Regions from separate parts of the Pseudomonas lurida genome, predicted to be linked through region 1. Evidence: riboswitches for the same ligand, from Rfam matches in the RefSeq annotation. Region 1 holds a riboswitch; the other holds the start of a gene.

What was found. A riboswitch is a leader RNA that binds a small molecule or an ion and turns the genes downstream of it on or off. The one in region 1 is predicted to bind cobalamin.
Region 2: another riboswitch for cobalamin. It lies ahead of ATH90_RS18805 (ABC transporter substrate-binding protein); the one in region 1 lies ahead of cobO (cob(I)yrinic acid a,c-diamide adenosyltransferase).

What each region holds. Positions count from the first base shown of each region.
Region 1 covers NZ_PDJB01000001.1:4,565,129-4,572,475, forward strand. The annotation lists gene ATH90_RS20635 (cobyric acid synthase) at 1-1,270, opposite strand, end outside; gene cobD (threonine-phosphate decarboxylase CobD) at 1,267-2,256, opposite strand; gene cbiB (adenosylcobinamide-phosphate synthase CbiB) at 2,249-3,157, opposite strand; gene bluB (5,6-dimethylbenzimidazole synthase) at 3,154-3,804, opposite strand; gene ATH90_RS20655 (cobyrinic acid a,c-diamide synthase CobB) at 3,801-5,189, opposite strand; gene cobO (cob(I)yrinic acid a,c-diamide adenosyltransferase) at 5,186-5,797, opposite strand; cobalamin riboswitch at 5,877-6,136, opposite strand; gene ATH90_RS20665 (PQQ-dependent sugar dehydrogenase) at 6,236-7,347, shown strand, end outside.
Region 2 covers NZ_PDJB01000001.1:4,158,416-4,165,762, forward strand. The annotation lists gene ATH90_RS18795 (DNA/RNA non-specific endonuclease) at 1-778, shown strand, start outside; gene ATH90_RS18800 (hypothetical protein) at 1,343-1,786, opposite strand; cobalamin riboswitch at 1,890-2,084, shown strand; gene ATH90_RS18805 (ABC transporter substrate-binding protein) at 2,201-3,211, shown strand; gene ATH90_RS18810 (FecCD family ABC transporter permease) at 3,208-4,212, shown strand; gene ATH90_RS18815 (ABC transporter ATP-binding protein) at 4,209-4,973, shown strand; gene ATH90_RS18820 (GNAT family N-acetyltransferase) at 4,999-5,496, opposite strand; gene ATH90_RS18825 (hypothetical protein) at 5,493-5,717, opposite strand; gene ATH90_RS18830 (GNAT family N-acetyltransferase) at 5,776-6,234, opposite strand; gene ATH90_RS18835 (alpha/beta hydrolase fold domain-containing protein) at 6,271-7,215, opposite strand; gene tspO (tryptophan-rich sensory protein TspO) at 7,215-7,347, opposite strand, start outside.

The DNA.
Region 1 (7,347 bases):
TGCCGAGGATCTGCCCGTCGTCACTCTGGGCGCCATCGCTGCGACCGTCATCGAGCAACACCGCCGCATTCGACAAGGCCTCGCCGGTCGTCACGCCCGCATGGATCTCATAACCGCTGACTTGCGCATCCTCCAGCAACAACCGCCCGCGCACATTGCGCAGTTGTTTCTCTTGTTCCAGCGTGGTGCTGAACGACAGCAGCCCAAGGCCATCGCTGGTGCCGGCAGGCCCCTCCAGGCCTAGCGGGTCGTGCACCTGCTCGCCGAGCATCTGCAAGCCGCCACAAATACCCAGCACCTTGCCGCCATAGCGCAAGTGCCGCGCCACAGCGGTTTCCCAGCCGTTGGCGCGCAGGTAGGCCAGGTCGCTGCGCACGCTTTTCGAGCCTGGGAGGATGATCAGGTCGGAGGCCGGAATGGGCTGGCCCGGGCCGACAAACTGCAGGTCCACTTGAGGATGCAGGCGCAGTGGATCGAAATCCGTGTGGTTGCTGATGCGCGGCAACACCGGCACCACCACCTTGAGCACCTGCGCCGCCTTGTCGATCTGGCGCTGGTCGATGCCATCTTCGGCTTCCAGGTGCAGGTCCATCACGTAGGGCAGAACGCCCACCACCGGTTTACCGGTGCGCGCTTCCAGCCAGTCCAGGCCCGGTTGCAACAACGCGATGTCACCGCGAAAGCGGTTGATGATGAACCCTTTGACCCGCACCTGTTCCGTGGGCGACAGCAATTCCAGGGTGCCGACCAGGTGGGCAAACACGCCGCCGCGATTGATATCGGCGATCAGCAGCACCGGGCAGTCGACCGCCTCGGCAAAGCCCATGTTGGCGATGTCATTGGCGCGCAGGTTGATCTCCGCCGGCGAGCCCGCGCCTTCGACCATCACCACCGGGTAGGCGTGGCTCAATCGAGCGTGAGAAGCCAGCACCGCCTGCATCGCAATGGCTTTGTAGTCGTGGTAGGCCACCGCGTTCATGCTGGTCACGGCGCGGCCATGGATGATCACTTGCGAACCCGTGTCGCTGTTGGGCTTGAGCAATACCGGGTTCATGTCGGTGTGCGGCGCCAGGTTGGCGGCCTGGGCCTGCACCGCCTGGGCGCGGCCGATCTCGCCGCCTTCGGCCGTCACCGCGCTATTGAGCGCCATGTTCTGTGGCTTGAATGGCGCCACTGCGACGCCCTGGCGTACCAGCCAGCGGCACAGCGCCGTCACCAGCGTACTTTTGCCGGCGTCAGAGGTGGTGCCTTGCACCATCAGCGTACTCATGTCGCTTCCTTGTAGGCGATCAGGGCCTCGTCGAGGCGCAGCCAGTCGGCCTCGGTATCGGGCAGGCCAAAGCGCAGGCTGCTGTCGTGGACAAACAGGCGCAGCAGGATGCCGCGCTGGGCCATGAATTCGTGCATGCGTTCGGCGTGGGGCGTGATCAGCCATTGGAACAAGGCACAGCCGCCCTGGGGTTGAAAGCCGTGGCGCTCCAGCAAGGCGAACAAGCGCTGGCCGGCCTCGATGCATCGCACGCGTTGCTGCACCTGCCCGGCCGTGTCGCGCAAACACACTTGGCCCAACACCCGCGTCGGCCCGCTGACGGCCCAAGGGCCGACCTGCTCGGCCAGTAACTTGAGCAGCTTGCGCTCGGCCAACACGAAGCCCAGTCGCACGCCGGCTAGGCCGAAGAATTTACCGAACGAGCGCAACACAATCAGGCCGACCTGATGCGCCTGGCCCGCCAGGCTCAGTTGCGGGGTCACGTCCATGAACGCTTCATCCACCACCAGCCAGCCGCCGCGCTGGGCCAGCCGCGAGTGCCAGTCCAACAAGCGTTGCGGGGTGAGGGTCAAGCCGGTGGGGTTATTGGGGTTGACCACCACCAACACGTCGAGGCCATCAAGGAAGAAATCGACTTCCTGCTCCTGCACTTCGCGCACCACGTAACCGGCGCGGCGCCAGGCTTCAGCGTGTTCGGCATAGCAAGGCGACAGCACGCCGACCTTGCCGGAGCGGCGCAGGCGTGGCAGCAACTGGATCGCCGCCTGGGAGCCCGGCACCGGCAATAGATGCGCAGCGCCGTAATACTCGCTGGCGGCCTGCTCCAGGCCGTCGTCGGTTTCGGGCAGGCGTGCCCAGGCGCGCAGGGGTATCTCGGGGATCGGCCAGGGCCAGGGCGCAAGGCCGCTGGAGAGATCAAGCCAGTCGGCCTCGGCTATCCCGTACTGAATCGCTGCCTTGCGCAGCCGGCCACCGTGTTCAAGCATAGAATTGCGCCCCTGCACATAGGATCAGCAGCCACAACCATACGCCGCGCTGCACCAGTTGCCAGCCCCGGTCGATGGCATCGGCATCTGCCGCCGGACCTTCGCCCAGTTGCGGGCGCTGGTGCACCTCACCGTGGTAGATCGCCGCACCGCCCAACGCCACGCCCAGGGCACCTGCACCGGCGGCCATCACCGGACCGGCGTTGGGGCTGTCCCAGGTCGGGCCCTGGGTGCGCCAGCATTTGAGCGCCAGGCGCGTCTTGCCCAGCACCGCGTAGGTCAAGGCCACCAGGCGCGCAGGAATGTAGTTCAGCACATCGTCGATTTTTGCCGCTGCCCAGCCGAAACGTTCGAAGCGTTCGTTGCGGTAGCCCCACATGGCGTCGAGGGTGTTGCTCAGGCGGTAAAGCACCACGCCCGGTACGCCGGCGACCACAAACCAGAAAATTGCGGCGAACACTGCATCGCTGCCGTTCTCCAGCACCGATTCGGTGGCGGCGCGGGCGACTTCGGTGCGGTCCAGCTCACTGGTCTGGCGGCTGACCAGGTAGCTCACGCGCTTGCGCGCTTGCTCCAGGTCGTCGCTGCGCAGGGCCTGGGCCACCGGCATCACATGCTCGCCGAGGCTGCGCATGCCGAGGGCGCAATACAACGCCAGGATCTCCAGGACCCAACCGATATACGGCGCCCACGACAACGCCGTGGCCAGCAGGGTCAGCGGCACCACGGCGATAAACCACGCCGTCACGCCATGGCTGCGCCAGCCGCGCCCCCCGGAGTTGAAACGTCGCTCGATGCGCCCGGCGAAATTGCCGAACGCCACCAGCGGATGCCAGCGCCTCGGTTCGCCCAGCAGCGCATCCAGCGCCACGGCAGCGACACACAACAAGGCCACACTCATTGACTCACTCCCCACGCATTCTCATACACCATGTCACTCAATGGCCGAGGCTCGGTCCAGCCTTCGAGTTGCAACATCGGTGCCGGGTAAAACTCGGTCACCGGCCCAAGGCACAGGACGGCCAGGGGTTTCGCGCCCGGCGGCAAACCCAGCAGATCGGCCAGCGCCTGGGGCTCGAACAGCGAGACCCAGCCCATGCCCAGGCCTTCGACGCGAGCTGCCAGCCACAGGTTCTGGATCGCGCAGGATAACGACGCCATGTCCATTTCCGGCAAGGTACGCCGACCGAAGATGTGCCGCTCGCGATCATCCATCAACGCCGCGACCAGCACTTCGGCACAGTCATGAATGCCTTCGACCTTGAGCTTCATGAATTCGTCGGAGCGCTCGCCGAGGGCCTCGGCGGTGCGTACGCGCTCTTCTTCCACCACCTGTTGAATCTGGCTACGCAAGGTGCGGTCGCTGATACGAATAAAACGCCACGGCTGCATCAGGCCGACACTCGGCGCCTGGTGCGCAGCCTGGAGCAGCCGTTGCAGCAATTCGGGAGCGACAGTGCCGCCGCTGAAGTGGCGCATGTCGCGGCGTTCGGCGATAGCGCGGTAGACGGCCTGGCGATCGGCCTCGGGAAAGGCGTTATCGGTCATGGCCTCTTCGCGGGCGAGCCCGCTCCCACAGGTTGATTGGTGAACACTGTCGATGTGGGCGCCGGCTTGTCGGCGATAACGGTCTCAAGGCTCGGCGCAAACAAGGCCGCTACCGCAGCCGGATTCGACGGGAAATAAAAATGCACGTAGGACGCGGTCATCCGCCCCTGCCGATACACCGCCTCGGCACCGCGCCCGCCATTGGGGCTCAGGCCACGGGCAATCGGCTGCCACTCGGTGCTGGTCAGGGAATGATGATAGGTGTGGCCACGCAGCGTGCCTTCAGGCAGGTCGACACTTTGCAGGGCCAGCGCCGCGAGTTTCTTTTGCATCACGGCATCGCCCTGCAGCAGGCCGACCAGTTCGGCGCGGGTGCCGTCGACGTCGGTCAGCGAGTCGAGCAGGTAGAGCATGCCGCCGCACTCGGCGAGCAAGGGTTTGCCGGCCGCGTGGTGAGCACGAATGGCGTCGAGCATCGAAGTGTTTTCCGACAGCGCCTGATGGTGCAATTCCGGGTAACCGCCGGGCAGGTAGAGGCTGTCGGCGTCAGGCAATTGGCGATCATGGATCGGCGAGAAGAAACTCAACTCGGCCCCCATCGCACGCAGCAGGTCGAGGCTGGCGCCGTAGGTAAAGGCGAAGGCTTCGTCACGCGCCACGGCGATGCGCACGCCTTTGAGCAAGGGCTCAGCCTCGATCACTTGCGGTGCGGCAAAGGTCACGGGCGGCGGCAAGGCCACTTCGCAACTGCTGCCCAACGCCTGGGCAGCAGCGTCCAGGCGCACGTCGAGGTCATTGAGTTCGCTCGCCTGCACCAGGCCGAGGTGGCGGCTGGGCAACTCGATACCGGTCTCGCGGGACAACGCACCGTACCAGCGCAGGCCTTCGGTGAGGCTACCTTCGAGCAATTGCGCATGGCGCAGGGTGCCGACACGGTTAGCCAGTACACCGGCGAACGGCAGATCCGGCTGATAACGCGCCAGGCCCAAGGCCAACGCGCCAAATGTCTGCGCCATGGCCGTGCCGTCGATCACGCCCAGCACCGGCACGCCAAAGTGTCGCGCCAGGTCGGCGCTGGACGGCGTGCCATCGAACAGGCCCATGACGCCTTCGATCAGGATCAGGTCGGCGTCCTGCGCCGCTTCCCACAGCAAGCGGCGACTTTCCTGCTCACCCACCATCCACATGTCCAATTGATACACCGGCGCACCGCTGGCGCGCTCGTGGATCATCGGGTCAAGGAAGTCCGGACCGCATTTGAACACGCGCACCTTGCGCCCCAGGTTGCGGTGCAAGCGGGCCAGCGCCGCGGTGACAGTGGTTTTGCCCTGGCCGGATGCCGGTGCGGCGATCAGGACAGCAGGGCAATGACGGGGCTGATTCAAAGTTCGACGCCCTTCTGTGCCTTGATACCGGCCTGGAACGCGTGCTTGAGCATGCCCATTTCGGTGACCGTGTCACCCATTTCGATCAACTCTGGCTTGGCGCCACGGCCGGTGACCACCACGTGCTGCATCGGAGGGCGGGCTTGCAGGTCGCTGAGGACTTGGTCGAGGTCGAGGTAACCGTGCTTGAGCGCGATGTTCAGTTCGTCCAGCACCACCAGGCCGACGGCCGGGTCTTGCAGCAACTCGCGGGACACCGCCCAGGCGGCCTCGGCGGCAGCGATATCGCGCTGGCGGTCCTGGGTTTCCCAGGTGAAGCCTTCGCCCATCACGTGGAAGCGCACTTGCTCAGGGAAGCGGCGGAAGAACAATTCTTCACCGGTGCTGTTACGCCCCTTGATGAACTGCACCACACCGCACTGCATGCCGTGGCCCATGGCCCGGGCCAGCATGCCGAACGCGGAACTGCTTTTGCCCTTGCCGTTGCCGGTCAATACCAGCAACAAACCGCATTCGTTGGGGGAATTGGCGATGCGCTCGTCGATCACGGCTTTTTTGCGCAGCATGCGTGCCAGGTGGCGTTCGTCGCGGTCGGGGGAATCGGTCATGGCAGCTCTCCGTTGGGGCTGGACAAAAACGGCGGGCAGGAAAAAAGAAAAACAGACAGCCAAGCATCGCCCACCGTGATGCTGTTGGATGTTTCAGGCCGGTCTCCGGGCTCATGAGTGGTGCGCCTGCTGTGTAGAGAGAGCAGGTGCTGGCCGACGCGGCGCCTTCCCATATCGCGGGCGATACAGTGGCAAAAAGCAGCGTCTTGTCTCATTTACCGTTGCGGGGGCAGCGCCGGAATCGCGGCAACACTGTGTACAAGTGCGCTCACTCACCGGCTTCCCTGTTTCACTCCGTCGACCCATGGGTCACAGAGCACCTGTAACAAGCGGCGAAGGTTAGTGGGTTGGGGGTGGAGCGTCAATTAAAGCTGACCTTACACTTGAACCATCGCACCGCCGCCCTCCTCTACCGTTACAGGTATCAAGGAGAACACCATGCATAAAACCAGACTCGCCCTACTCATCATGGTCGCCGGCACCCTCGCCGCCTGCGGTGAAAGCTCCACGCTTCAGGTCTCCGACGGCACCGGGCCTTCGCCCAAGTTGCCGGAACCGAACAAAACCCTGATCCCCACCGTCAACATCGCACCGGCCATCGGCTGGCCCGAGGGCGCGAAACCAACGGCTGCCGCTGGCACCCAGGTGGCGGCGTTCGCTGAGGGCCTGGACCACCCGCGTTGGCTGTACGTACTGCCCAATGGCGACGTGCTGGTGGCGGAAACCAACGCACCACCCAAGCCGGATGACGCCAAGGGCATTCGTGGCTGGGTCATGGAAAAAGTCATGGGCCGCGCCGGTGCAGGGGTGCCGAGCCCGAATCGCATCACACTGCTGCGTGACGCCGATCACGACGGCGTCGCGGAAACCCGCACGGTTTTCCTGGAGAACCTCAATTCGCCGTTTGGCATGACACTGGTCGGCAACGACCTGTACGTGGCCGACTCGGACAAGCTGCTGCGCTTCCCCTATCAACCGGGCGAAACCACGATCAAGCAAGCAGGCACCAAAGTTGTCGACCTACCAGGCGGCAGCATCAACCACCACTGGACCAAGAACGTGGTGGCCAGCAAGGACGGTAGCAAGCTGTATGTGAGCGTCGGCTCCAACAGCAATGTCGGGGAAAACGGGCTTGAAGCCGAACAGGGTCGGGCAGCGATCTGGGAAGTGGATCGCGCCAGCGGCGAGCATCGCATCTTTGCCTCCGGCCTGCGCAACCCGAACGGCATGGCCTGGGAGCCCCAGAGCGGCCAGCTGTGGACTGCCGTCAATGAGCGTGACGAGATCGGCAGCGACCTGGTGCCGGACTACATCACTTCAGTCAAGGATGGCGCCTTCTACGGCTGGCCGTTCAGCTATTACGGGCAGCACATCGATGTGCGCGTGACACCGCAGAATCTGGACCTGGTGGCCAAGGCGATTGCGCCGGACTACGCCGTGGGCCCGCACACGGCGTCTCTGGGGCTGACGTTCGCCGAGGGCAGCAAACTCCCGGCGCAGTTCAGCAACGGCGCGTTCATCGGCCAGCATGGTTCGTGGAATCGCAAGCC
Region 2 (7,347 bases), 410 kb from region 1:
CTATGCCGAGGATTTTCTCGGCAGCTTCGGGGTGCCCTGGCCCACGGTCGAGGAGGCCTTGGCGGGCGATACACAGCAGCGCCTGGACTACACGCACTTCTCGATAACGATGTCACGCGCCAAGCGACTTGCGCTGTATGTGGGCGTCAACATCGACGGCGGCCAGCACGTGGACATTATTCGCAGCAACGACACCTGGGCCTACGACGGTCGCCTGCCGAACGATGCGCAGGTGGGCGAAGCGCTCTATGCCAGTAATGGCCTCGATCGCGGCCACCTGGTCCGCCGCCAAGACCCGAACTGGGGCGACGCGGCGCAAACCGCCAACGTCGATACCTTTCATTTCACCAACTGTTCGCCGCAGATGAGCGGGTTCAACCAGAAGACCTGGCTGGAGCTCGAAGACTACATCCTCGACAACACGCAACGCTGGAAAGCCCGGGCCACGGTGTTCACCGGCCCGGTGTTCGCTGACGACGACCGTGTGTACCGAGGCGTACAGATCCCGAAGGCCTTCTGGAAAGTCGTCGCCTACCTCAGCGACGACGGCAAGCCTTCTGCCAGTGCCTACATGATTGACCAGAGCCGCGAGCTCGGCCAGTTGGACCTGGTGTTCGGCCAGCTCAGGACCTACCAGCGCAGCGTGATCCAGATAGAACGCCTGACCGGCATCCGCTTCGCCAACCTCGCCGACTACGACGGTTTCAGCAACGAAGAACGCGCCACCGGCACACGAATTGAAGCACTGATACAAGGCCCCGAAGACATTCGTCTGTGACCAGCGCTTCAAACAGCACCCACCTGTTAAGCGTCGTCGACAACCATCGCTAACCACGATGCAAAGCGAGCCGCTCTTGATCTTGATCTTGATCTTGATCTTGCTTTTGATTTCAGGCGCCCCATCAAACACGCTGGCCGGAATTCGACAGGGATTTGGGGGGTAAACCGGCAGGGATGCCGGTTTAGCCGCCCCGCGCCATGGAGGGCGCGTGGCGGCGGCCCCCCAAATCCCTGTCGGATTACGGGCACACCGAGCCTAGGCGAGGTGCCGAGTGTTGGGGCAAGAGCCTTTTGGTTACTTTGGGGCTCTTTTCCAAAGTGACCCGCTGTAAGAGCGGAACCAATATCAGCCGTAACCTAAATAACGGATATGTACCCGGTCTGATCCAACATCCAGGTCGGCTATCAGGCCGCCTTCGCGGGCAAGCCCGCTCCCACATTTTTGGATCGCGGGGTGACAGGCAGATGGTGGTTGACGGTCAGGCCGCTTTCGCGAACAAGCCCGCTCCCACATTTCAGGATCGCAGGGTGACAGGCAGCAGGCGAGGCAACGGGCGGGCCCTCATTGCGCATTGATGTAATGAAACTGCGCCTGGGTTTTCTCGACCGCCGCACGCACTTTGTCTTTCTGCGCATCAGTGCCCGAGTAATAAATCTGCATCCCCTTCAAGTCCTGCCCCTCAACGGCTTTGCTGATCACGGCAACATCAACCGGCGTGCTGGCACCGATAATCAAAAAGAACACATCGCCCAAGCGCTTGGCATCGAGCAGTTCTCCCCTGAGGTAGGCGGCGTTTTGCTCACCGGCCATGGAAATCGCCAGGGTATCGCCGAACATCCCGCTTTTGGGGATGCTCATCGAGTGCAAACGGAGTTTGTCCGACCCGGCCGGCATCGACTTGACATAGGCGGTGGCGGCCTCGTCAAGAATCTGTTGTTCAGATTTACCTTGGGCGGCACAACCGGCGAGGGTGGCGACGAGGGCGAGCGCGACGAACGATTTCACTGTGTATTCCTTGTGATAAAGCGATCCATTGGCTGCGCATCATAGGAGCCCCACCATCAAAGAGCTACCGTTGGCTTCACGGCCTCCCGTTAAACCTCGCGATCGACTACCATACCGCGCCGGTTCCCAAACGGGACTAATAGGGAATCCGAAGCGCCGTACCCTCGCGCCAATCGGAACTGCCCCCGCAACTGTAGGTGCTGAGCCTGCTCCTTGATGCCACTGGACCTTGTCCGGGAAGGCCGGAGCCTGGCGACGATGCATCAGTCAGGAGACCTGCCGGCTCACGCTCAATAACTAACCGGCGGGGTGTCCGGGAAGGACACGCTTGCCTGCCTCAACCACAGCGCTCGAGGGTGTATTTCCAAACCGTGCCTCCCCAGTTCCACGTACGGTTCACTCGGAGATTGCTCCATGCTGCCACGCGTTACCGCCCTGCTTACCGGCATTGGCTTCTGTGCCCTGGCCCACGCTGCACCCACCCACTACCCGCTGACGGTGGAAAACTGCGGCAGCACCCTCACCTTCCAGCAAGCCCCTGCCCGCAGCGTGACCATCGGCCAGGCCGCCACCGAAATGCTGTATGCGCTGGGCGTGGGCGACAAGGTGGTGGGCACCTCGCTGTGGTTCAACAGCGTGTTGCCGCAATACAAGGCGCAGAACGACAGCATCGAGCGCCTGGCCAATAATGAGCCGAGCTTCGAGGCCGTGATCGCCAAGCGCCCGCAACTGGTGGCTGCCGAGCTGGAATGGGTGGTCGGGCCACAAGGCGTGGTCGGCACCCGTGAGCAATTTCATGAACTGAAGATTCCCACCTACCTGCTGCCCTCCGACTGCGAAGGCAAGGACAACCTGGTAGGCGCTGACGGCACGCGACTGGAGCCGTTCCACATCGAGACTATTTATAAGAGCATCAGCCAGCTGGCGCAGATTTTCGATGTACAGGATCGTGGCCTGCAGTTGAACGACGCACTCAAGGCCCGCCTGGCCAAGTCCGTCGCCACGGCACAGGGCAAAGGCCTCAAGCAGGCCAGCGCGCTGGTGTGGTTCTCCAGTTCGGAGATGGCCAGCGACCCTTACGTGGCCGGCCACAAAGGCATTCCGGAGTTCATGCTGCAAACCCTCGGCCTGTCCAACGTGGTGCAGTCCGATGAAGAGTGGCCCGCCGTCGGCTGGGAAACCATTGCCAAGGCCAACCCGACCTTCCTGGTGATCGCGCGCATGGACCGCCGCCGCTACCCCGCCGACGACCATGAAAAGAAACTGGCGTTTCTGCGCAGCGACCCGGTGACCCGCAACATGGACGCGGTGAAAAACAACCGCATTATCATCCTCGACGCCCTGGCGTTGCAGGCCAGCATCCGCATGTTCGATGGCCTTGAACAACTGGCCACGGCCATCGACGGCTACGACCTGCCGAAATGATGCGTACCCTGCTCGCCCTGGCCCTGCTCCTCGCCGCCGTACTCGCTGGCGTGGCCATCGGCGAAACCGCCATCTCGCCGCAGGTCGTGCTCCAGGTACTCGCCAACAAACTGTGGGCGGCCGGCTACGTGCTCGACCCCATCGATGAAGGCGTGGTGTGGAACTACCGCCTCACGCGCGCCCTGGTCGCCGCCGCCTGCGGTGCGGGGTTGGCGACCTGCGGGGTGATCCTGCAGTCGCTGTTGCGCAACCCGCTGGCCGATCCGTACCTGCTGGGCATCAGCGCCGGTGCCTCGACCGGCGCGGTGTTGGTGGCGTTGATGGGCGTGGGCGGCGGCTTGATTTCGTTGTCGGCCGGCGCGTTTGTCGGCGCGATGGCAGCATTTGCACTGGTGATCCTGTTGGCGCGTGCCAGTGGTTCGGCCAGCGGCACCGGCCAGATCATCCTCGCGGGCATCGCCGGCTCGCAGCTGTTCAATGCGCTCACCGCGTTCCTGATCACCAAGTCGGCCAGCTCCGAGCAAGCGCGCGGCATCATGTTCTGGCTGCTGGGCAACCTCAGCGGCGTACGCTGGCCCTCGGTGTGGCTGGCCGTGCCGGTGGCTGTCGCTGGCTTGGCCGTGTGCCTGTGGCACCGTCGCGCGCTGGATGCGTTCACCTTCGGCAGCGACTCGGCGGCATCCCTCGGCATCCCGGTGCGCCGCGTGCAGTTTGTACTGGTAGGCTGCGCAGCCCTGGTGACAGCGGTGATGGTGTCGATTGTCGGCTCCATCGGTTTTGTCGGGCTGGTGATTCCCCACGCCGTGCGCCTGCTGCTTGGCACCGGGCATTCGCGCTTGCTGCCGGCGAGTGCCTTGGGTGGCGCGCTGTTTTTGATTGCGGCGGATGTGCTGTCACGCACCTTGATCAAGGGCCAGGTGATACCGGTCGGCGTGGTCACTGCGCTGGTCGGCGCGCCGGTGTTTGCGCTGATCCTGATCGGCCGGAGAAACGCGCGATGACGGTGCTGAGCTGCACGGACCTGGGTTTCAAGGTGCGCGAGGTCGAGCTGCTGCGCGACATCCACCTGGAGGTTCACCTGGGCGAAACCCTCGGTATCGTCGGGCCGAACGGCTCCGGCAAATCCACCCTGCTCAAGTTGCTCGCCGGCTTGCGCACACCGGCGTCCGGCGAGGTGTTATTGGGTGGCCAGCGCTTGGGCAAGCTGTCGCGCCGCGCCATCGCGCAGCAACTGGCGGTGGTGGAACAGCAGGCTGACACCGACGACGCCATCCGCGTGTTCGACGCCGTGGCCCTGGGCCGTACGCCGTGGTTGTCGGCACTGAGCCCCTGGTCCAGCGAAGACGACGCCATCGTGAAACAGGCCTTGCATGACGTCGACGCCACCCACCTGAGCCAACGCGCCTGGCGCAGCCTTTCGGGCGGGGAACGCCAACGTGTGCACATCGCCCGCGCATTGGCGCAACGGCCGCAGATTCTGTTGCTGGATGAGCCGACCAATCACCTGGATATCCAGCACCAACTGGGGATTCTAAAAGGCGTGCAGGGCTTGCCCGTCACCACCTTGATTGCCCTGCATGACCTCAACCAGGCGCTGACCTGTGACCGCTTGGCGGTGCTGGATCACGGGCGGCTGGTGTCGCTGGGCAAACCGCTGGAGGTGCTGACACCGCAGCGCTTGCAGGAAACCTTCGGGGTGCAGGCGCATTACCTGACAGACCCATTTGATGGCGCGCAGATTCTGCGGTTGCGTCCGAACTGATCAGGATATTCGTGAGGGTATGGTGTTAGAGGCAACGCTGCATATGCGTCGTGCGCCACACTGGGTCCGCCTCCACGTCCACCACTTCAAAGCCTTGGCGAAGCCAAAAATCAATCGCTCCCGGTAAAAACGGATGGGTGTGCAGGTACATCGCCGCTACCCGATCCGCTGTGGCCAACGCCTCCAGCGCACGGTACAGCTCGCCCGCCAAGCCAAAGCGACGGAACGCCGGCCGCACAAACAGGCGCACCACCTCCACCGTCTTGAGGCCCTGGTAATTTAACTGCGGGAAACGCCCGTCATAGGGCAAATAACCAATGGCAGCGACGATCTGGCCCTCATCACGCGCGACAAGAAATCGCCCATCGCCGTGCAGATAGATCGCCTCGAACTGCGCCAGGTCCGCCGGCATCCCCGTCGCGCTGAGCGTGGGGAACAGCTCGGCACGGGCCGCCAGCACAAACGCCAGCACCTCTGGGATATCCGCGGCCTTGACCGCCTGAATGATCGGCCTTGGGCTCATGCCACCTCGATCTGCGTAATCCCCACCACCTGCGCCTGCTCCAGAATTTGCTCCGGCGTCGCATCAGCAGGCGGCAGGATCAAGCCATTCTCCGCATCGCCAAAATGCAACTGCAGCAAGTGCAACGCCGCTTCATGCATCGCCAACTCGGGTTGCTTGAGTTCGAACACATGGGTGCGGGGTTCGTCGTTGAACCGGTAGTCGAGGGTGTATTCGCGCATGGGGAAGTCCTTGTTGAGGGAGAGGAGCAACTGATTAACCTGACCAGTTGATCAGGTTTTAAGTTCCCAGGCCCTCCGCTCGTTCATAACGAAGATAGCCATGAGAACCGGTCCCCACCTGCACAAACCCTGCGCGCTCATACATCAGCCGGGCTGGGTTGTCGGGGCGCACGCTCAAACTCAAATGCGTGCAACCACCGTCCCTCGCCGCCACCGCATACGCCTCCAGCAACGCCCGACCGATGCCCTTGCGCCGCTCAGCTTCGCTGACATTGATCGTGTAAAGCTCGGCGAAGCCTTCCTCGGGTTTCCAGAGCGAATAACCGACGAACTGCCCGTCCAGCGCAGCGACCGTCAACCGCTCGAAGTTGTCCACCCACAGCGCGAGGTTGCGCTCCACCTGCGAGCGCCAACCGGCTTCGTGAGTGGGTTCCCATTGCTGGATGTAGGCCAACTCCCCTCGGTAGACTGACGGAAGGTCGGTCACACGCGCCGGGCGTAGGGTCAATGCGTTCACGGGCACGTGCTTTCCTTGGTTTGAAGAGGCGTAAGACTACTTGGACGCTGGAAGACTGAGTACTGCCCCACTCACTCGACGGCTTATCCATTCGCGGCTGTAGGCAAGCACTGCTGCCCCCATCACCACCGGAAAATGAATAAACCCATGCGCCGCCTCTGGCAACAAATGTGCCTCAGCGCCAGGCCACCGCTCTGCGATCAACAGTGTGTCATCCTTCAACGGGTCCAGTTCGCCGACAAACATCAACGCTGGCGGCATGCCGCTGAAGTCACCATACAGGGGTGACAACGGCGGCTGCCGACGCTCGTCATCGCTCAACCCCGGCGTCAGCATGCGCAGCGCCTCGACCATGCCCGGCCCGTCCAGCAGCAATGTTTGCGGCCCCGCCGCGCGTACGCTCGGCGTTCCAGTCAAATCGTAGACGCCGTAATACAACACCGCTGCGCGCACACGCTGGAGCAGCTCCGGCCACTGCTTGAGCGCCAGCAACGTCGCCGCCGCCAGATGCCCGCCGGCCGATTCGCCGACCACGATCACCGGCAGGCCGGCAAACTCTTCAGTGGTGAGCAACCAACGCGCCGCCGCCAGGCAGTCGTCCATCAGGCCCTCGACCGGCGTGTCGACCGCCAGCCGATAATCCACCGACACCACCGCCACGTCACAGGCATTGACCATGCCCAGGTTGAGGTCGTCATCCATCTGCGCATTGCCGATCACCCAGCCGCCACCGTGGATATCCAGCACCACGCCCTTGGGCTTGCCGCTTGGGCGCAGGATGCGCACGGGTACAGAGCCTACGGGTCGGCTTTCAGCCACGGGCGAGCGCTTGATCTTTTGGCTGGCGCGCAGCAATGCCTGGATCAAGCGCGGCGTGATGCGATTACGGATTTTAAAGCGCGGCAGCCAGGCGAGCTTTTGGTTGAAGCGGCGCATCTCGGCCCGTTCAGGCTCACTGGCAGGCCAGGGTTTATGGGCCATCAGCGGTTATTCCGCAGGATCGAGAAGTTCAGCGCCGCCGCCACACACAGCCACGCCAGGTAAGGGAACAGGATCAAGCCGGTGATCAGGTCCAGGCGCACCGCCAGTACCACCATCGCCGCCACGGTCACC